4 regions of the Pelorhabdus sp. sgz311002 genome follow, and region 3 is predicted to be linked to each of the others. Evidence: riboswitches for the same ligand, from Rfam matches in the RefSeq annotation. Region 3 holds a riboswitch; each other region holds the start of a gene.
What was found. A riboswitch is a leader RNA that binds a small molecule or an ion and turns the genes downstream of it on or off. The one in region 3 is predicted to bind cyclic di-GMP.

Region 1 (5,358 bases), on a different contig from region 3:
CATTGGCCATAATATTGAGGCAAGTGTCATGACGGTGCTATTACTAAAAGAATTGGGCGCGCCTTATATTGTAGCGAAGGCCGACAGCGCTATTCATGGAAAAATGCTAGAGAAAGTCGGGGCTGATCGTGTGGTCTTTCCTGAACGGGATATGGGGCAGCGTATTGCTCATAACCTCGTGTCAACGAATGTAATCGATTATTTCGAAGTTGCGCCTGATTTAGGAATTATTGAAGTCGCTGTACCGGAAAATCTAATCAACAGTAACTTAATAGAAGCGGATCTGCGTTCGCGTTATAAAATTACGATTATTGCGATCCGTCGCGGCACTGAGATGCTATTGTCACCGGATCCTACCGAGGCCTTTTTACAGGGAGACGGACTGATTCTTGTTGGCGACAGTAGTGGTATTCAACGCTTTGAATCAGAGTATTTTTGATACTCTTGAAACGAGCGTAAGCTTTATTTATGATTTATTTTGAAATGATTATCGCTTACAATCGTTTCCTTTTTATTAAAATTTTATAAGAATTTACAAGAATTTTGGAAAATTGGCAGGTTTCTTGATTCAATTTGTATAATTATATCTATTGATCATAAATTCCCAAAGAAAGTAGGTCCTGCTTGTGCAGATAAGAAGTGTTCGCGCTAAATTTCTTCTTACTTTAGTACCTTTATTTATGATATCCTTTGCAATTTTGGCTGGCGCAAGCTATTATTTAGCAAATCAGCACTTAACGAAGAATGTCAAAGATACGGCAGTCGCAATTGGTGAAAAGTTTTCTACGCAGATTTCTGGTGATATGCATGAACGAATGGTTCGTCTTGACGATTTAGCATCAGATCCGGAAATGCAAGCTGGTACGCGTGAACAAAAGGTAGCGATTTTGGCCGCGGCGAAAGCGCGACTTGGTTCCAATTTTGATAGCATCTTTTTTATTAATCTTGACGGAAGCGCGGTAGCTTTTGATGGTAAGGATTATAATTATAGTGACCGCGAATACTTTACAAAGGTTAAGGCTACACAAATGCCTTATAGTTCCAAACCGCTCATTTCCAGATCCACAGGAAAATTGGCGCTTGCGCTGATAACACCAGTGAAACGCAATGGACAGATGATTGGTATGATTGGCGGTACAATTTCATTAGAAAAATTGTCACTGCTATTAAAAGACCTACAGTTTAAAGATACTGGCTATGGCTATTTAGCAGATAGTTCTGGCGTGGTCATTGGTCATTATAAGGTACCGGAAACGATTAACAAGTTGAACTTACTAGAGAAGAAGATTCCCCAGGAACTAAATTTTCCTGTAAAAGAAATTGATGATCATCTGACGCAGTTGTTTAAAACAGCGGTTGACTCAGGAAAAACCGTTGAGGGATCTTACCTTAGTGTGTTTGGCGATTCCAGTGTAGCTGTGTTTACGCCAATTACTTTAGACGGCGGCAATAAATGGATTATGATTGTAACTGCGCCAGAAGCGGAAGTAACGCGAGAAGCTCGTTCGCTACTTTGGTCAACCGTGATTTTATCTTGTGTATTTTTACTTATCGCAGTAATTGCTATTTTATTTATTGTAAAACGCTTTACTAAGCCATTGCAGTTTATTTTGCAAGAGGCATTACAATTAGCGGAAGGGGATCTCAGAGAACGAGCAGCTGTAGTGCAATCGCAAGATGAAATCGGCCGTTTGGCTCAAGGTTTCTGTGAAATGCGGACAAAATTACGTCAACTTATGCAGCATGTGAAGGGGCAATCTGAAAAGGTAGCCGGTGCTAGTGAGCAACTGACGGAAAGCGCCCATCAATCTGCTTCGGCAGCGAACCAGGTAGCAGAAGCTGTGACTACCATTGCAGCAGGTACGGATAAACAGGCTGATGCGGCTGCGACTATGGCTGAAACAACTCGATCTATTGCCGAGAGTACCGGAAATATTGTTACTTCCACTCGCTCCTTCGCCCAAATGGCCCATGAAACATCGGTGCAAGCTGAGCAAGGACGAGAAAGCCTGAATGAGGCTGTGGCAAAAATGGAAGATATTCGACTGGGTTCTGAGGCGGTGCAGACAGCGATTGGTGAGTTGGCAAAAGGATCTAATGAAATCAATGAAATTGTCAATTTGATTTCAGCGATCTCCGGACAAACGAATCTACTCGCTTTAAATGCGGCGATTGAAGCGGCTCGCGCTGGTGAGCAAGGACGCGGTTTTGCCGTCGTCGCCGAGGAAGTACGCAAACTAGCAGAAGAATCTAATCAGGCGGCTGGCAAAATCAGTGAACTGATTCGTCAAAATGATATGAATATGCAGCAAGCTATCCTCAAAACTGAGGTCAGTGTAGAAAGTATTCAAGGCGGAATTGAATCAGTCAACGGTGCTGATTTGACCTTTAGAAAAATTGTTGAGGCCGTTGTATATTTGTCGCAGGAAATTCAAAAGACAGCTCATGCCTTAGAAGAAACGGCAACCAAAAATGATTTGCTCGTAACGGCTTCCAAACGGATTGAAGACATCAGTAAGGAAAATTCCGGGGAAACCCAGACGATTTCGGCTGCTACAGAAGAGCAGTCTGCTTCGATGGAAGAAGTAGCGGCGGCCAGCCGGAGTCTGTCTGATTTGGCGAAAGCCTTAGAACAGGAAATTCAACGGTTTAAATTGTAAAGCAAATTTTAATAAATGATTAGAGCAAAGAAGCTCTCGGAGAAATCCGGGAGCTTTTTGTTCTTTTTTAAACAGACTGAGTAAAGGAGGCGTCTAAACATGGGAACGCTAACAGATATTGAATCGTTTTTGCAGGATACAGTCATTATGGTCGCAGATATTCTTAGCCTTGAAGCTGTTGTCGTAGATTGCAACTTGAAAGTGATTGTTGGAACAGGAATTTATCGTGAGGAAAGAGGAATGTATGTAGGGGAGGGGACTTTATCAGCTTACTGCATGAAGCTGCGAGAGACTCTCTTAGTAGTCAATCCTAGACTGCATGATTTGTGCCATTCGTGTGCGCGGCGGGGACGTTGTCCCGATGCTGCTGAAATTTGTATTCCCATTGAAGTAGAAAACCGAGTTTATGGTACGCTTATTTTACTTGCTGTCAACCAGGAGCAGCGGAGTCTACTTTTAGGGCAAGAAGTTAAATTAATACGCTTTGGCCAGTGGCTTGCCGAGATATTTAGTCAGAAGCTGATTGCTTTACAATTTGGGTCTAATCGGGAACCGGATAGAGAAAAGGCAAAACCGATCGTGTCTTTTGCTGAACTAGAACATCAAGCGCTGTTAGCAGCTTTGGCGCGTTTTGGCGTTTCTACAGCGGGAAAACTTGCTATATGTCAAGCACTAGGCATTAGCATTGCAACCTTCTATCGTAAAGTCAAAGAGTATGGGATTAATATTCGCGATAAACAATATGAGAGGAAATGAATTTTTTAGAATTATCTTGACATTTTTTTTCTTTCAGTACAGAATAGAATTCGACAGTTTTGTTTGTTTTTATAATGCCTTATGGCGTTAATTATTGTAAAATAGAAATATATAGCAAACTTGTCGAAAGACAAGGACGCAAAGCTATTGGGTCTAAGGAAAGTATATATTCTAAGACAGCCAGGTTGCTTGATTTTTGCGGGAATTCGCCGGGGCGCCGAAAAGCACTGCGTCGAATTTTTTGCTATGTTTGCAATACTTAACAAATGAGGTAGTTGATGAACGGTAAAGATAGCAGCGAAAAAGCTGCACGCCGCAGGAAGGGAGGTTAGTTGTTAGTTTTGATTTGAGGGTCTAGCGGGACTTATCAAGCACAAAGGCGGGACGATTATGCGTGTAACAATTGGTAAACAAATTATCTTGGTATGTGTTCTTATTGTGTTGGCTTTTACGGGTCTAAATATTTATACCTATTTCCAAATTCAAAAGGTGCAGGAAGATTATGAAGGCTTATTAAAACGCAGTGTTCCTTTAGTCGTTGATATTAAAGAATTAAGTCGCGAACTGAGTACTCAGTCGGCTCAAGTCAGAGGCTTTATTTTGTCAGCGGATCCACAGTATGTTGATCGTTATGAAGCATCAAAGAAGAAAACAGCAACTGTTTTGTCGGACTTAGAGGGAAAGTTGATTACGCCTGAAGGCAAACAGAAAGTGGCCGAATTGAAAGCCTCTTTAGCTGATTACGATAAAATTGCCGAGCAAGGACTTACCCTTCGAAAGACCCAAGGCCAGGCGGAAGCGGTGAAAGCGGTTGCGGCTTCTGGCGCCAAGATTATTGCCGCCGATAAGAATATGGAAGACACTGTTAAGTTTTTAGAAGATCGTATGGAGCTGAGAAGACAGGAAACTCAAGCCGATGTAACAAAGATTCAGTCTCTCTTATTTATTCTTGACGGAATTATTCTTGTGATCGGCGCCTTACTAGCTTGGTATTTGGCTAGACGAATCTCTCGGCCGCTCAATGATGTGTCGCAGGCAGCAGAGCGTATTGCTGCCGGGGATTTGGGCGTACATAATATTTCTTATCAAGCCAATGATGAAATCGCTGATATGATCCGCTCTTTTTCGCATATGCGCGAAAATCTGCGGAAGTTAGTTGGAAGTGTAGCTAAGTCAGCGCAACAAGTGGCTGCTGCTAGTGAAGAGCTGACAGCGAGCTCGAATCAGTCAGCTCAGGCCGCGACACAAGTGGCCGAAACTGTTACCTGTGTGGCTGGTGGCGCTACCAATCAATCGACAGAAATTGATAAAGCAGCCAGTGTAGTGGAAGCTATGTCGCAGGAGATTCATCAGATTACATCACATGCCCAGGAAGTGACCAAAAAATCCGAAGAAACAGCACAAGCTGCTAGCGTGGGCGGCGAAGCCGTAACACAAGCTACGCAACAAATGAATTTGATTCAAGATTCTGTGGTATCATCAGCAAAAGTAGTACGCCGTCTTGGTGAACGTTCTCAGCAGATTGGTGAATTTGTTACGATGATCAGCGGGATTGCCAGTCAGACGAATTTACTGGCGCTCAATGCGGCTATTGAGGCGGCGCGGGCTGGTGAGCAAGGACGCGGCTTTGCCGTTGTGGCGGAAGAAGTTCGTAAGCTGGCTGAACAGTCCCATGAAGCAGCAGAGAAAATTACGGGAATTATTCATGATATTCAATCCGAAACAGCTGAAGCCGTTAACGTTATGGATCGGGAAACTGATGAAGTATCTAGAGGGGCTCAAGTTATTGCTACAACAGGTGAGCGTTTTCAGTTTATTGAACGCATGGTTCTTGACTTGACGGGACAAATTGGTTCGATTAATTCGGCTGCGCAAAATCTGATGACTGCCAGTGATGACGTTGTCAATTCTGTAGAAGCCATCAGAGGCGTTGCATCGTCGA
Region 2 (5,358 bases), on a different contig from region 3:
TAATAACGCGCGATAACTCTTTTACCGAAGCCGTCAATTTCTTTTCAATCGCTTCTTTTAAAGGCTCATAACTTTTATATTCAATCTTGCCGCCGCTTCGCAGCAACGAAAACATATACGAGGTTACGTCTTGGCGAAAACCGGCGGCAGCAGAACCGCTAATGCCGATCTGTTCTTCAATAGACTGCAGAAATTTCAAGTCGGGTTCTAGCTCTTCGCCAGTGTGGGGATCTTTGATCTTTGATGAATTAGCGAACGCCTCGGCATGATCGAGGTAATTATTGAAAAGGCTCTCAGCCTGTTCTTTATAGCCATGAATGAAAGCCCGCGTCACTTCTTTTTCTAAGAGCTTATTGTATTCTTTTTTAATTGTGTCTTGGAGGAAACCAAGATAGCGTTTTCGTTCTTCATCGCCAATAGCCATTTCTTTAACTGCTTTAATCAAAGTATCAATAATCGCAATCGGATTGATACAGTTCGATTCAGATTCCGATAAAGTCGTATCAATCGCTTTCATGATAAAGCGAGTAGAAATGCCAGTCATGCCTTCCCGTTGCGCCTCATCTTTGAGTTCAAAAATATCGACCTTTTTGGTAGAGCCCTTCTCTACAATTTCTTCGCCATTATAAATCTTAAGCTTATTTAAGGGATCAATCTTGGCTGAAGGAGAGAGTCGGCTCAAAATGGCAAACATCGAAGCCATCTCAATGGTATGTGGCGCAATATGAGCGGAAAAAGCACTATTATTAAGCATTTTTCGGTAAATTTTTACTTCTTCGTCTAGTTCAAGACAATAGGGCACTTCCACTTTGACAATCCGGTCCAAAATCGCTTCATTCGTATGATCTGACTTAAATTTATTCCATTCCGCTTCATTGGAGTGAGCTAAAATAATTCCGTCAAAATAAATCATCGAGCCTTTGCCTGGCGATGGAATTGATTTTTCCTGTGTCGCCGTAATCATCGTATGCAAATACTCTACATCATTTTTAAACACTTCAATAAACTCCACAATCCCGCGATTGCCCACATTAAAAGCACCATTTAAAGCTAGCACTCTCGGGTCGTCTTCCGGATATAAATCCATTTTTGATATATCGACAGAGCCAGATAACACCGAGGTATCCTGATTGTTAGGATCAACTGGCGGTACTACACCAACGCCCTTGCGGGAACGGATGGAAAACTCAGCCACAGTTACAGGAAATCGTTCATATTCACCATGAAAATCATTTTTCAAACGATAACGGCATACTGGGCACAAATCCCCCTCTATTTTAACACCAAGAATTTCTTCAAATTGAGGTCGTAAATGTTTAGGAATTAGATGCAGCGGCTCCTCCCGCATTGGGCAGCCTTCCAGAGTGTAAATCGGCGGACTCATCTCCAAGGCCCGTTTTAACGCTTCCATCAAAGAAGATTTCCCTGCACCTACAGGCCCCACTAAATATAAAACTTGCCGTGATTCCTCACCTTTCATGGCTGCAGAGTGAAAATAACGCATGATTTTCATAATACTTTTATCGATGCCAAAAAACTGATCCTCAAAAAAACGATAACGCCGCAGCGTATCATTGCCGTGAATCCGTTTCAAGCGCGGATCTTCTTCTGTTCTTACAATATCAACACCTGGCGCTGTTAGTAGTTCATGCATGCGTTGATGAGCTAGCATGACTCCTTTCGGATTTTCTTTTACGATTTTCAGATAATCAAGCAGCGTGCCAGAAAAATGCTCGTGCTTTCTCTCTACCCGATCTTGCTTAATCAGACTGACGAAATCAAAATTTGCCATACTTTCTCCCCCTTTTTGCATGCAATTATAATAAAAAAATGATAAGCCATCACGCTAAAAGAATTTTTATCCCTTCAGAGAAGACACGGCTTACCATTTGATTTAATATAGCAGATTTTTTTATCAATGTCTATAACAAAATAACATGAATACTGATAAAGAAAATTTTAAATATACTAAAATATACTATGATAGCAAAACTAAATCATGCCTCAAACGTAAATAGCGCGAATCACCAATCACGGCAATATCATCTATTATTATGAACAAAGCAATAAGTTAATGAAACCAAGACTTAGCAAAATGATACATCAGCCATGCCGTACCAAAAAAAGCGGTAAGGGCGATAAGGCCAAATAGAACTTTCTTCTTCTTCGTAAAACCGGCAGCTTGTTGACAATAATATTCTTTTTGTGTCTTTTTGCCGCATTCGTAGCAATAGCTATCTTCAGCAAAAACAGCCGTACCGCAAGAGTTACAAAAATAAACGACAGCAGGCTTTTTATGATCGGCGCTACCGCCAGACAATGCACCCACTTGCGACGGTTTTGGCTCTGGTACTTGCTCTGAAGCTTCGTCCGCTTTTTTCGCTGAGTCACCGCCTTCGCCTGACAACTCTTCAGCCGCCTTTGCAGCCGCTGCTACTTCGGCTTCTGTAATAACCAAACCATCCGTCGCTGTAGTCTCTGGTACTGGTGAGGCGAGTTCTTCTGTGGGCGAAGCAGGGACGGCAGCTTTTGGCTGTTTATCTGATTGTGTTAGATAGGCCACATCCTTGCCACACTTGCCGCAAAAATTTCCTTCCACACTTATGGTCACACCGCATTGAGGACAATACATAGCTAATCTCCTCCGAAATATCCAATCTATACAGATTTGAAAGACCGCTTATTTTTTCGTTACAACAACAATAACAAAAGTTACTATGATAATTAGCCCGACAAAAGCGCCAACTCCAGCAATCACCAATTTTTTGGGCGAAGCCAAAAAAGCAGCCAGCCCAGTCGGCGGCGCTGGATCTACCAACTCAGTTTCTACAGCTTCCGCTTCCGCCTCAGCCATTTCTTCCGTTTGATCTGGTTGTCGTTTGCCGCAGATCTGACAAAACAAAGCACTTTTCGGTATTTCTACACCGCAAAAAATACAATAGCGCATCCTGGCACCTCACTCATTACTTGCAGGCTGAAAATCTTTATTTTTATTCTTTTTCGCTAAAATCCGATCAAATCCTCTATTTAGAATAAAAAACCGCCGCAGTAAGCATTCGTGTAGTCGTAAGCTTACCGCGACGGTTTTTTATTCCTGTTCTATTTCTGTAAAAAGTTGGTACAGGAAATACCAGCTCGTTCCAATTCATTCGCAGAATGAAATAAGGTGAATTTTTTCCCTGTAGATAAAAACTCGCCTGAAACAGCTTGATTTAGGCCTTCACTCAGGCAGCTTTCACAATAATAATGCCCTTTGGACTTATTCTGCCCATCGTTATACATTTCAAGGCGCCGCGTAGCCTTACGGCCGCAACATTCACAACGGCCCAAGAGCTGGGCCAAATATTGTAACATGTAAAACCCTTCCTTATTTGCCTAAATTAAGCAACAAAAAACCAGGCTGCTCATCAAATTGATTGCAACCTGGCGCTCATAGACAGATCTGTCCTTAGATCCAAAGCTTTGCGTCCTTACCTTTCGATAAGTTTGCCGACGTTTTCTTTTGCTGACTCTTTCTTATGATACCATGCCCCTTAAGGCTTGGCAACTATCAGACTGTCTCTAACCCAGCTTGAAATGCGGCCTGATTGATTGAAAAAAGCTGGGGCTTAATCTGTTCTTTCATTGCTTCGTCCCAATGGATTGTGGTAAGGTCCATCGCCTTGACTAAAGCACCGAATAAAACAACGTTCATACAGCGACCATTGCCCAGCGCAAGGGCTATCTTTTCTGCAGCTACGATCGTCGTTGCCGCTTTCTCCTGTAAAGTTTCTAAAATGCCTGTAGGATAATCGCACTTTCCATTCAAAATCGGCGCTGAGGGAATCTGATAATCATTGACAACGATTTTGCCATCAGGCTTTAAATAATCTAACCAGCGCAGCGCTTCCATCTGCTCAAAAGATACGAGAATATCGGCTTCGCCTTTACCAATAATGGGTGAATAAACTTTTTCACCATAGCGAACCTGGGTACTCACACTGCCGCCGCGTTGGGCCATGCCATGTACTTCTGACATTTTTACGTCATAGCCGGCAGCCATAAGACCTGTAGATAAAATCTTGCTCACTAAAATGGTTCCCTGGCCGCCAACGCCTACTAATAAAATATTTTTCGTCGCCATCTTATTTCCCCTCCTTGGCAATCGCCTGTACCGGACAAACCTGCGCACAAACCTCACAGCCTACACACTGCATCGCATGGATCGAACTCTTTTTCGCCGCCTTATCAAAACGAAGGGCTGGACAGCCTGTTTTAATACATTTTTTACAACCGATACATTTCGCTTGATCGATTTTGCATTTTGCCAAATAGTCGCCGAATTCTTCGTGATCTTGCGGCGATGCTTTCTTTAACACGCAAGGCCAACGTGTAATAATGACCGAAGGTTCGTCAAGGGCCAAGGCCCAATCGAGCGCTTCACTGACTTCATCAAGGCGCAAAGGATTAATGGTTTTGACATGATCCACGCCAATGGCTTTTACCACAGAAGCAATATCAAGCGCTTTCGTTGGCATCCCTTGCAGTGTATAACCAGTGCCAGGATGATCCTGATGGCCCGTCATACCAGTAATTCGATTATCAAGAATACAAGTAATTGTATTGCTGCGATTATAAACAATATCAATCAAGCTCATAAGACCAGTATGGAAAAAGGTAGAGTCGCCGATTGTAGAAATTACTCGCGTATCTTCCTCAAAATAATGGAAAGTCTTTTGCAGACCATGCCCCACACTGGGAGCAGAGCCCATACAGTTGGCAGCATCTTTGGCATTTAAGGGATCGCCGCCGCCCAAAGCGTAGCAGCCAATATCGCCCATAATCGCTACATTCTTACGTTTTCCCAGTTCATAAAAGAACCCGCGATGAGGACAGCCCGCGCAAAGAACCGGCGGACGCGTTACTACAACGGAAGCGTCATAAGAAATCATCTCGCGACGTTTACCAAGGAGCGCCTGTGCGACAATATCAGGATTTAATTCACCGGTATAAGGAATTTTCGCTTTACCAATGCAAGCAATGCCAGCTGCTTTGATCTGCTCTTCCAAATAAGGCTCAAGCTCTTCCACGACGTAGAGCGTATCAACGGCAGCGGCAAAGGTACGGATTTTTTCGAGCGGTAGCGGATAAGTAAAACCAAGTTTTAAATATGAAGCATCTTCGCCAAAAACTTCCTTGGCATATTGAAAAGCAATCCCCGAGGAAATAATCCCGATTTTTTTACTGTGCCATTCGATATAGTTTAACGGCGTCTCTTCCGCGTAGCGCTGTAAAGTCTGCAGCCGTTCTTCCAAATTTACACGCAGCTTTTTCGCTACAGCCGGGACCAAATCATATTTTGCGGGATTTTTAACATAG
Region 3 (5,358 bases):
TGACCGAGCGGAAGATCGTGAACGATTTGATGCGTTGTTAGAAGAACTCTCCATTCCACGGCCGAAAGGTGAAACGGTTACTAATGTCGACGAAGCAATTGCTGCCGCGGAAGGTATTGGCTATCCTGTAGTAGTTCGTCCTTCTTACGTGTTGGGCGGTCGGGCCATGGAAATTGTCTATAGCACGAAAGAGCTTATTGATTACATGGAACATGCCGTAAAAGCGTCGCATGAACACCCTGTGCTTGTGGATCGCTACATGCAGGGACGGGAAGTCGAAGTTGACGCCATATCCGATGGTACGGATCTCTTGATTCCTGGTATTATGGAGCATATTGAACGAGCTGGGGTTCATTCCGGCGACAGTATTGCTGTCTATCCGGCACAGACCTTATCTGATAAGGTTCTTAATATGATCGTCGACTATACGAAGAAATTAGCTACCGGATTAAACGTAAAAGGCTTGATCAATATTCAATATGTAGTTGTGGATGAACAGGTTTATGTTATCGAAGTAAATCCTCGGTCCAGCCGCACCATTCCGTTCCTTAGCAAAGTAACCAACATTCCCATGGTAAACTTAGCTACGCGCGTTGCTATGGGCGCGACACTGAAGTCGCTAGGCTGCCCAATCGGCCTGTTACCGGAAAAACCTTATGTAGCAGTAAAAGCGCCAGTCTTCTCCTTTGCGAAAATGCAGCAAGTTGATATTTCACTTGGACCTGAAATGAAATCAACTGGGGAAGTTATGGGTCTCGATTATCACTATGAACGGGCTCTTTACAAAGCGCTGATCGGATCAAACATGAATATTCCTCGCGAAGGAACTGTTTTGATCACTGTCAATGATAAAGATAAATCGGAAGTTCTGTCGATCGCCAAAGGGTTTGAAGAACTGGGCTATCAGCTCATGGCGACAGAAGGAACGGCGAAGTACTTGACTGATCGAGGAATCGCCGTGAGTCGTGTGCCGAAAGTCAGCGAAGCGCCGCCGCATATTCTTGATCTCATTCGTAGCAGCAAAATCAATCTTGTCATTAATACGTTAACACGTGGCAAGGAACAGGAACGTGACGGCTACAAGATTCGTCGGGCCACTGTCGAAAATGGAATTCCTTGTCTTACTTCGCTTGATACGGCAAATTCTGTTCTGCGGGTACTTACAGTTATGCGTGAACGGCGTCTTACCTATGTTCTTGCTCTACAGGACTATGTAGAAGGAAGGGATTATTTTGGCTAAAGTTCGAGAAGAAGCGGCAATTGTATCTCACAAGATTCTAGCGCCGACTCTGCGCGAGCTTGTGCTAAAAGCGCCGGAGATTGCGGCTATGGCTCAGCCGGGGCAGTTTGTTCATGTGGCCGTCGGCGCGACTCATATTTTGCGGCGCCCCATCAGTATTGCTGATGCCGATGCGAAGCAAGGAACGATTACTTTAATTTATAAACTAGCAGGCCAGGGCACTATTGCCCTGGCTGATAAAAAAATTGGTGAACTAGTGGATCTGCTAGGCCCATTAGGAAACTCTTTTGCGGTGCAAGGCGAAAAAATTCTGCTGGTAGGCGGCGGGATTGGTACTGCGCCGCTCATTTATCTGGCAAAATCTCTTTGTCCAAAACCCATGACTGTCGTCATGGGCGGACGAACAGCGGAAGAAATGATTTGGCCGGACTATTTCAAAAGTGTTTGCCAAGATATACAGATTACTACGGATGACGGAACTTGTGGTACAAAAGGTCTGTGTATTGATTTATTGCCGGAAATTTTAACAAAGGGCTATGACATGATTTATACTTGTGGTCCGAAAATTATGATGGAGGCTGTGGCGAAGGCGGCGCAAGAAGCGGGTGTGCTTTGCCAAGTTTCCTTAGAAGAATATATGGCCTGCGGCGTGGGGGCTTGTCTTTCCTGCACTTGTGCGGCGAAAGGCGAAAAACGCGTTAAGGTTTGTACCGATGGACCTGTCTTTTTTAGCAGCGAGGTGATGTCTTTATGAACCGTTTAGCTACAGAAATTGCTGGGATTTCCATGAAAAATCCAGTTATGAGCGCGTCGGGAACTTTTGGTTTCGGTCTGGAATATCAAGATTTTGCGCCGCTCGAAGATTTAGGCGCTGTTGTCGTCAAAGGTACGACCCTATTACCTCGTGCTGGCAATGCCGGTCATCGCATCGCCGAAACACCAGCAGGTATGCTGAATGCTGTTGGTTTGGAAAATCCCGGTGTGGACGTTTTTTTAACGGAAATTCTGCCGAAGGTTTCTACGTATGGCACGCCGATCATCATTAATATTTCGGCGAATACAGTAGAAGAATACGGTATATTAGCGGCTAAACTGGCTGATGCGCCGATTGCCGGTATTGAGATCAATATATCCTGCCCGAATGTCAAACAAGGCGGCATGGCTTTTGGCGTTCAGGAAGAAAGCGCCGCCAGCGTAGTGCGGGCAGTAAAAGCCAATACAGATAAACCGGTCATTACGAAACTCTCGCCGAACGTTACGGATATTGCTTCTATGGCTAAAGCGGTAGAGGAAGCCGGAACGGATGCGATCTCTTTAATTAACACACTTCTGGGCATGGCCATTGATATTCACTCCTGGCGACCCATTCTAGGGAACGGCATGGGAGGTCTATCAGGGCCTGCTGTGAAACCTGTAGCTGTGCGTATGGTTTATCAGGTAGCTCAGGCCGTTTCTGTCCCTGTAATTGGTATGGGAGGCATTATGACAGCAGAAGATGCTGTTGAGTTTTTCCTGGCTGGCGCCAGCGCCGTTGCCGTAGGAACAGCGAATTTTATGAATCCTTCTGCTATGGTTGATGTGGCGGCAGGGCTTGACGATTATTTGGCGAAACGGGGCATTTCCCATATTAGCGAGATTGTTGGTAAGGTGAAATTTGGATAAGGAGAACAGGTATGAGTGCGAAAAGTAATTCACGCTGTATCGTTGCTTTAGATGTAAATACGCTTGAGGAAGCAAAACAGATTGTTGACGAACTAGGCGATTCTGTCAGCTTTTATAAAGTAGGCATGCAGTTTTACTATAGTCAAGGCAATGAGGTATTGCGTTATCTGCAATCCAAAAACAAATCGATTTTTTTAGATTTGAAGCTTCATGATATTCCTAATACTGTGGCAAAAAGTGCGGCAGCGCTTTCGAAGTTAGGCGTTTCGCTAATGACACTTCATTCTCTTGGCGGCTTTGCTATGATGCAGGCCGCCGCTCAAGCTGTGAAGGAAAGTGCTGCGGCGGAAAATCGTGAGGTCCCCAAACTTTTAGCTGTTACTATATTAACAAGTATGGACGAGGTAGCTTTGAAGCAAGTGGGCTGCCCGCTTGCGATTGGTGAAGAAGTTTTAACGTTAGCTAAGCTAGCTAAATCGGCGGGGATGGACGGCGTTGTCGCTTCGCCTCATGAAGCCGCGATGATTCGAAAAGCCTGCGGCGACGACTTCTTGATCGTCACGCCGGGAATTCGACCAGCCGGAGCAGCATTGCAAGATCAAAGTCGCGCCAGTACGCCAGCAGCGGCTCTTACGGCAGGGGCAACGCATTTAGTTATTGGGCGGCCTATTACGCAGGCGGCCGACAAGAACTTGGCCGTAGAAAAAATACTAGCAGAAATGGAGACGGTATGATGACTGAAGCAGAAGTAAAAGAGTTATTTATACAAACTGGGGCGATTTTAGAAGGCCATTTTCTATTGACCTCTGGCCGTCATAGTATGATGTATGTTGAGAAATTTCAGGTACTGCAGCAGCCGAAACATACCGAAACGTTATGCAAAGCTTTAGCTGAAAAATTTCGTGATGCTAAGATTGACGTAGTTATCGGACCGATGACTGGCGGTATTCTTTTGGCTCATGAAGTGGCTAAAGAGCTTGGTACAAGAGCGCTCTTTACGGAAAGGGAAAACGGCAAAATGGCACTGCGGCGCGGTTTTTACGTCGATCCCGGTGAACGCGTTCTCGTCGTGGAAGATATCGTTACAACAGGTGGCTCGGTGCAGGAAGTGATTGACACAATTAAACCAACAGGCGGAATTATTGCTGGGGTGGGGATTCTTGTGGATCGCAGCGGTGGTAAAGCTTCCTTTGAAGCGCCGACTGAGGCGTTGTTGCATCTTGATGTGGCGTCTTTTGCACCAGAAGAATGTCCCGCTTGCAAAGCCGGAACTCCTATTACCAAACGGGGCAGTCGGAAAATTTAAGTAAACTATTTAAGAAGTCCTGAATTGACAGTTATTAGCATGTTATGATATAAATAAAGATAATGAATATGGCAAACTTATCGAAAGATAAGGACGCAAAGCTATGGGTCTAAAGACAGGATGTCTATGATTGCCAGGTTGCTCCCTGTATAGATAGACCAGGTGTCAGGCCTGGTCTTTTATTTTTTTGAGAGCGCGAGGTAGGAGGATTTTTTGTGAAGAAAAATGATTCTGAGTCGGTAGGAAAGGCGCAAGAAAAGATTTTGTTTGCCGAAATAGAAGCGCAGATTCAAAAATATCAGGTTCTCGCAGAAAAGACAGGAGATATTATTTTATTTATAGCTTTAGAAGGGCAAATTCTAGCAGGTAATGATGCTGCGCTTCGTGTCTATGGCTACTCAGCGGAAGAACTCACAGCTTTAACGATTTTTGATGTGCGGGAAGACGGTACGGAAGCAGCTCTAATTTTAGAACAGATGAAATTAGCCGGAGCCGCCGGCGTTTGTTTTGAAGCAAAGCATAAGCGGAAAAATGGTACGGTTTTTTACGTGCAGGTTCAATCGCAACGAAGCATTGTAGCTGGGGTGCCTGTTTTATTGAGTATTATCCGTGATATTAGTCATCGCAAGCAGATGGAAGAAAGACTATGGCATTTGGCCCACTATGATTATCTTACAGATATTCCAAACCGCTACTATTTAGAAGAACATTTGAAAAAGACAGGCACAAATGGTTGTGTGGCGCAAAAAAGCGCGTTACTGCTACTTGATTTTGATAATTTTAATCTTGTCAATAATTCGTATGGCCATAAGGCGGGTGACCGTTTATTGCAACAGGCTGTAAAATTATTGAAGCGCAACCTGCGTAAAGGTGATTTTTTAGCCCGTTTAGGCGGCGATGAGTTTTTAATTTTTCTGTATGAGACTACCTTGGAAAAGGCGAACTGCATGGCTACAAGGCTCTTAAAAACATTAGAAAAAGAAAACTTTTATGTCGATGCCAGCAAAATTCCTCTTCGCGTTACGGCAAGTATTGGTATTGTCTATATTGATGAAGCGGTTGAAGTAAAACGTATTTTTTCTTATGTAGATGCCGCGGTTCATCAGGCTAAGGAAGCCGGAAAAAACCGGGTTATGCTTATCAGTGATAT
Region 4 (5,358 bases), on a different contig from region 3:
CGAGTCTTCTCTAGTTTGTAGGGGGTCAATATAAGAAACTCATCACCGCCAAACCGCGACACATGGGTTTCTTTTGACATTTTAGCCTTTAAAAGCTGACCGATCTCCCGTAAAATCTGATCCCCGGCAATATGGCCATACTGTTTGTCTATCTTACCAAAATTATTTACATCAAGAAAAATCAAAGAAAGCAATTGTCTTTCTTTTAAGACTTTAACAGCTTGATAATAAATATAATCTTTTTTGTAAAGCTCTGTTAACACATCAAATTGCCTGCCTATTTCTAACGCAACTTGGCTCGGACTAACGATTCCCACTACCTGGTCCTGCTGTTTCACAATGAAAAGCTTAATACCGTGGCTATCTATAGCCTCTTTCGCTTCCCATACGAATGTGTCAGGCACAACTTCTTTAAAATAGTCAGACATAGCATCAGCGGCAATCCGATTAGGATGTGTTTTCAACACATCCCAATAATCAATCACACCAAGTATTTTACCGTTCTCAATGACTGGGAGACTTTCTAGTTGAGTCGAAAGCATAAATTCCTGTACCTGACTTAATCCAGCTAACGCATCTACATAGGGAAATTTAACTGTCATAATATGCGATAACTGGCGCATCATAATTCAATCAACTTCTTTACTATTACGGTCACATTAATCTGAACTCTTACAATCATTGATTCATGAATCATTTCATCTACTTCATCAATCATAAGAGAAATTAACTGATCTTCCGGCACCATAGCAAGCAAAGACTTACGAACAACCATTGCTTCAATTGATGGGTGTTCAATTTTTTTTACTATATATTGACCAGGTGATAAAATATCCCCCATTCGCCGTGCCGCTTCCGGGCCGATCGGCGCCCGTTTGCCGACAACTAAAACATCTTGCATTGGCGGCATTTCAAATTCCGATAAGCGCATACTAATTTCAACTTTTTTACTGCTTTCAATCTGACTGCCCATCTCTTGACCTCTCTTGTACCGCAAAGTATAGTAAACGTCTACATGATTACAGCAGAGTAAAATCTTATATGAAAATCTCACCAGGAAGTAAAAAAATCAGGCTTACGCCTGATTTTTTCTGTGCTAACTCTAGCATTAGCCTAATAATCATAGGCAGTTTTTCATATATCCGCTCGGTAAAAGTCACTAATCAATTAGTTACCAAATCCTGCTATATTGATTAAACCATATTTTGCTAGAAAAGGTCAAGTTTTTTTAGGTATTTAGTCTTATTTTTGTCGGTTTACAAACCGCATTCTTCCATAAGTTTTTTGGCTTCCACATATTGCGCAATACCTTGCGCTACTTGTTTTGCCGCTTTCATAGCCAATACGACAGTTGCCGGTTCATGAACTACGTCGCCCCCGGCAAAAACACCGCGTCGCGTAGTCATACCATAAGGCCGTTCCCGAGTAATAACAAAGCCAGCAGGATTGACTTCGATCCCTTCTGTTGTTGAAACAATGCGAGCAGCGGGTCTTTGACCAATTGCCACAATAATTTTATTGGCACTAATTTTCTCCAAAAGCCCACTGCCCTTAACGGAGCCATCTTCCAATAAAACTTGGCGCTCACATTCTAACGCAGTAACCTCTTTATCACCTAAATATTGTTTTGGACTCATCAGCCAAGAAAACTCCACGCCTTCAGCCTTCGCTTCCTCATATTCGGAACGAAGCGCCGTAATCTGATCTTGCGTACGCCGATACACTAGAGTAACTTTTGCTGCACCAACACGAAGCGCCGTCCGAGCTGCATCCATAGCAACATTGCCTGCGCCAATTACAATAACAGAATCTCCTTTTTGTACCGGAATTTCCTGTCCGTCAATCCCTTTTTCATTTGCTAATGTAACCATACCAAGAAAATACGTCGCCTGAATAACACCAGGCAAGTCTTTACCAGGAATATGAAGTTCTTTCGGCAAAGCAGTTCCTGTCCCCATAAACACAGCATCATAACCGTCAGCAAAAAGCTCATCAACCGTTTTATCAGGGCCGATTAAAATTCCTGTTTCAAATGAAACGCCCAATCTTTCAATTCGAGCAATTTCACGACGAACAACTTCTTTATTTAAACGGAATTCAGGAATTCCATACATCAAAACGCCGCCAGGCTCTTTCTGCCCTTCAAAAACAGTTACAGTAAAGCCAAGCTTCGCCAAATCACCTGCTACGGTTAATCCGGCAGGACCCGAACCAATTACGGCAACCTTCCCTTTATGAACGATTTTTTTATGAATTGGACTAATATCCATTTCCGCATCAAAATCAGCAATAAAGCGTTCTAGTTTGCCAATCTTAATACCTGCGTTCTTTTTATTTAATATACAGGCAGCTTCGCACTGTTTTTCATGAGGACATACCCGCCCACATACAGCAGGAAGATTACTGCGTCTAGCAATTACTTCACTAGCAGCGCCAATATTCCCTTTAGCAAGCTCTGCGATAAAACTAGGAATTTCATTCTCAATCGGACAGCCTGTACGACAAAACGGTTTCGCACAATTAAGGCAACGTTTTGCTTCCGCAATTGCCTCTTTCGTCGTAAAACCGGCGTCAATTTCATGAAAATCTAACGACTGTTCTTCAAAATTACTTTTTTGATCAATAAGCAATCCAATCCCCTCCACATCCATAAGCTTCTGCACTTCTATATTTCTCTCGCTTGCAGTAAGCAAAAACCTTTGGATAACCAACAATATCCTCTAGTCTTAACAAAAAAAATCGAATTTCCTATAGATAAAATTCGATTTTTTCTTATTGCTATCATACACTAAACATATAAAAAATTCTAGAATAATTAAATGGAGCGGCTGATTCTATAAAAAAAGACTACCGCACCAAGGAAAAACTCTAGCTTATCTTGTGATTTGTTTACGCAAACCTCAACATAGGCTCGAAATCTTTTCTTATATGCGGTAGCCCTTTACTATTTTCTAGAATACAAACGCTATTATTGCTGCATTGCCAGCAAAGCCTCGTATTTTTTAATTTGAACCTGCATCTCGCCATATTCACGACGCAAGCGAATATATTCTTTCGCAAGCCCGTCCTTTTCATCTTGTTCTTTTTTTTGCGCCTTAAGCTGATCGCTAATTTGGCATAGTAAAGCCAAAAAATCGTCCATTTCAACCGCCTTCGGTAAGAAAAAAGAAATTCCGCTAAGTGCTGCTTTCATCAACAGCTTGGGTTCGATCATGCTATTAACAGCTAAAATAATTTGCTTAGTCGACACAGCACGAAGCTTTTGCGTAAAGTCAAATCCGTCAAAATCCCCCGAAAAATCCACTATAACCAAACTATATTCATCAGACTGTTGGCGATATGCACTTATTGCCGCGGCGACGTCCTTAAAAACATCGCAACAAAAATCTCTTTTTTGGCACTGCTCCCGCAATCGTTGCAGCCAAAGTTCGTCTTGGGTAACAAATAATAATTTCAACGCCATCCTCCTGCTCTTTGAAAAATAAAAAAACTGCCTGTTCATTCCGCTCTTACTTTGCGTGAATACAACCTGGCAGTCTTCGACATAAAATCATTAGACCCATGGCTTTGCGTCCCATCCTTTCGGAAGGTTTGCCAATCAGTAGAGCTTTTAAAGTTCTACTTATTTATTTTGTTTAATTATACTATACCGTAAAACAAAAGCGGAAACAAGTAGAAATGTGACAATATTTGTTGCTTAGCTCTTTTGTTTACAAACATTTATAAATAAACTACAATTAAACTAATGTCAAAAATTTATTTTAATTGTCTATCTGGGGAGAGACACATATGCTATTTAAAAATTTTCAATATAATCTACTAAAGGCAATCAGTGCTTTCGTCTGCCTTCTACCTTATTCGCTTGTCTGCCGTATTGGACGAAGTCTAGGTTACCTTTTCTATCTTGTCGGTGCGCGCCAACGACGCCGCGCCATCACTCAAAGCATGGACTGTCTGCAAATTTCATTGTCCGAGGCGAAACAAATTATCCATACAGTTTTTGGTAATTTAGGACAAACCTTGATGGAAGTTCTCTATACGCCTGCCCTTACTCCAGAAAAAATCAAAAAACATATTGCGATTGAAGGTTTGGAGCATTTAAGGGGGGCCATTGACCAAGGACGCGGCGTGGTACTTCTTACCGCCCATATAGGGAATTGGGAGTGGCTCGGCGCAGTCCTAGCTAACACAGGACTGCCGATTACAACGATCGCCAAGCCACAACCAAATCCTCACTATACGCGATTACTCAATGAATATCGCGAAAAAATGGGTCTGGAAGTATTTAATCGTAGTGGCGCCGAGCTTGTAAAAGCGGCGCGAGCCTTAAAAAAAGGAAAAGCCCTAGGGTTTTTAGCAGATGAAGACGGTGGTGTTGACGGCATTTTTGTTGACTTTTTTAATCGAAAATCAGCCACGCCAGCAGGTCCGGCAGTATTTGCCCGCAAGTTCGGTTCTATTATTGTGCCGGCCTTTATTTTTCATCGTCCTGAGGGAGGCCATCAAATTGTTATCAAACCAGCTTTTCCTTATGAACGATACGATGACGAAACACAAGAACTTTATGAAAACACTGCAAAAATGACGCAAGCGATTGAAGAAGCGATTCGTAACCATCCATCAGACTGGATTTGGTTTCGCAAACGCTGGAATACAAAATATCCCAAACAATAAATTTAGGGCTGTCTTTAAGGAAGTACAAAAGATTTTGTAACTTCCTAGAGACAGCCTTTTTTAATGAAATAGCAAATTAAGTCAAAAAGATTTAATCTCCTTCTTTCAAAAGGAAGGATTTTCCTTTTGAGGAACGAATAGGTATTTATAGGGTGCAAGTGAAATTTTGTACAATCCATTAGAAACTACGAATGATAGAGGTGCTGAACTTTGAAAAATGGCGATCTCATCTTACGACTGGAAGGAAATATCTTATCCATTGTATTGCTGCTTTTTTTATTACTGATAGCGGAACCAAATCTTCCCCTTGAGGAAGATACAGATCATCAGCTCCATCGACTGATTACCCTTTTAAACGTTTTCCTGGTTATCGCTTGCATCAGTCTCACCCATCATTTTTTTACGAACTTCAAAGCCAAACTAAATTACACAGCTAAAACGCTAATCACATCTTCTTCTGAAGTCTGTCCAACTAGTTGGCCTGATCTAGCGCCTCTATTCGAATATCTAACACAGCAAAAAGAATCGATGCGTAAACTAGATCGTCTAAATATGGTTGGCGAAATGTCAGCCGGAATTGCCCACGAAATTCGCAATCCCATGACAACAGTAAGAGGATTGCTCCAGTTTCTAAGTCATAAGAAAGAATTGGCGGCACATCACGATAATTTTAGTCTCATGATT

Region 1: another riboswitch for cyclic di-GMP. It lies ahead of AC0NJP_RS08945 (methyl-accepting chemotaxis protein); the one in region 3 lies ahead of AC0NJP_RS15195 (putative bifunctional diguanylate cyclase/phosphodiesterase).
Region 2: another riboswitch for cyclic di-GMP. It lies ahead of AC0NJP_RS11880 (hypothetical protein); the one in region 3 lies ahead of AC0NJP_RS15195 (putative bifunctional diguanylate cyclase/phosphodiesterase).
Region 4: another riboswitch for cyclic di-GMP. It lies ahead of AC0NJP_RS06290 (response regulator); the one in region 3 lies ahead of AC0NJP_RS15195 (putative bifunctional diguanylate cyclase/phosphodiesterase).

What each region holds. Positions count from the first base shown of each region.
Region 1 covers NZ_JBWBCL010000004.1:272,244-277,601, forward strand. The annotation lists gene AC0NJP_RS08930 (potassium channel family protein) at 1-439, shown strand, start outside; gene AC0NJP_RS08935 (methyl-accepting chemotaxis protein) at 627-2,660, shown strand; gene AC0NJP_RS08940 (hypothetical protein) at 2,760-3,416, shown strand; cyclic di-GMP riboswitch class I at 3,520-3,609, shown strand; gene AC0NJP_RS08945 (methyl-accepting chemotaxis protein) at 3,807-5,358, shown strand, end outside.
Region 2 covers NZ_JBWBCL010000007.1:104,734-110,091, reverse strand. The annotation lists gene AC0NJP_RS11895 (serine protein kinase) at 1-1,792, opposite strand, end outside; gene AC0NJP_RS11890 (hypothetical protein) at 2,072-2,632, opposite strand; gene AC0NJP_RS11885 (hypothetical protein) at 2,681-2,947, opposite strand; gene AC0NJP_RS11880 (hypothetical protein) at 3,100-3,354, opposite strand; cyclic di-GMP riboswitch class I at 3,415-3,501, opposite strand; gene AC0NJP_RS11875 (indolepyruvate oxidoreductase subunit beta) at 3,551-4,123, opposite strand; gene iorA (indolepyruvate ferredoxin oxidoreductase subunit alpha) at 4,125-5,358, opposite strand, start outside.
Region 3 covers NZ_JBWBCL010000012.1:37,167-42,524, forward strand. The annotation lists gene carB (carbamoyl-phosphate synthase large subunit) at 1-1,240, shown strand, start outside; gene AC0NJP_RS15175 (dihydroorotate dehydrogenase electron transfer subunit) at 1,233-1,994, shown strand; gene AC0NJP_RS15180 (dihydroorotate dehydrogenase) at 1,991-2,902, shown strand; gene pyrF (orotidine-5'-phosphate decarboxylase) at 2,914-3,636, shown strand; gene pyrE (orotate phosphoribosyltransferase) at 3,636-4,208, shown strand; cyclic di-GMP riboswitch class I at 4,269-4,354, shown strand; gene AC0NJP_RS15195 (putative bifunctional diguanylate cyclase/phosphodiesterase) at 4,424-5,358, shown strand, end outside.
Region 4 covers NZ_JBWBCL010000003.1:88,270-93,627, forward strand. The annotation lists gene AC0NJP_RS06275 (GGDEF domain-containing protein) at 1-626, opposite strand, end outside; gene AC0NJP_RS06280 (hypothetical protein) at 623-973, opposite strand; gene AC0NJP_RS06285 (NAD(P)-dependent oxidoreductase) at 1,257-2,630, opposite strand; gene AC0NJP_RS06290 (response regulator) at 2,969-3,457, opposite strand; cyclic di-GMP riboswitch class I at 3,521-3,606, opposite strand; gene AC0NJP_RS06295 (lysophospholipid acyltransferase family protein) at 3,790-4,674, shown strand; gene AC0NJP_RS06300 (ATP-binding protein) at 4,885-5,358, shown strand, end outside.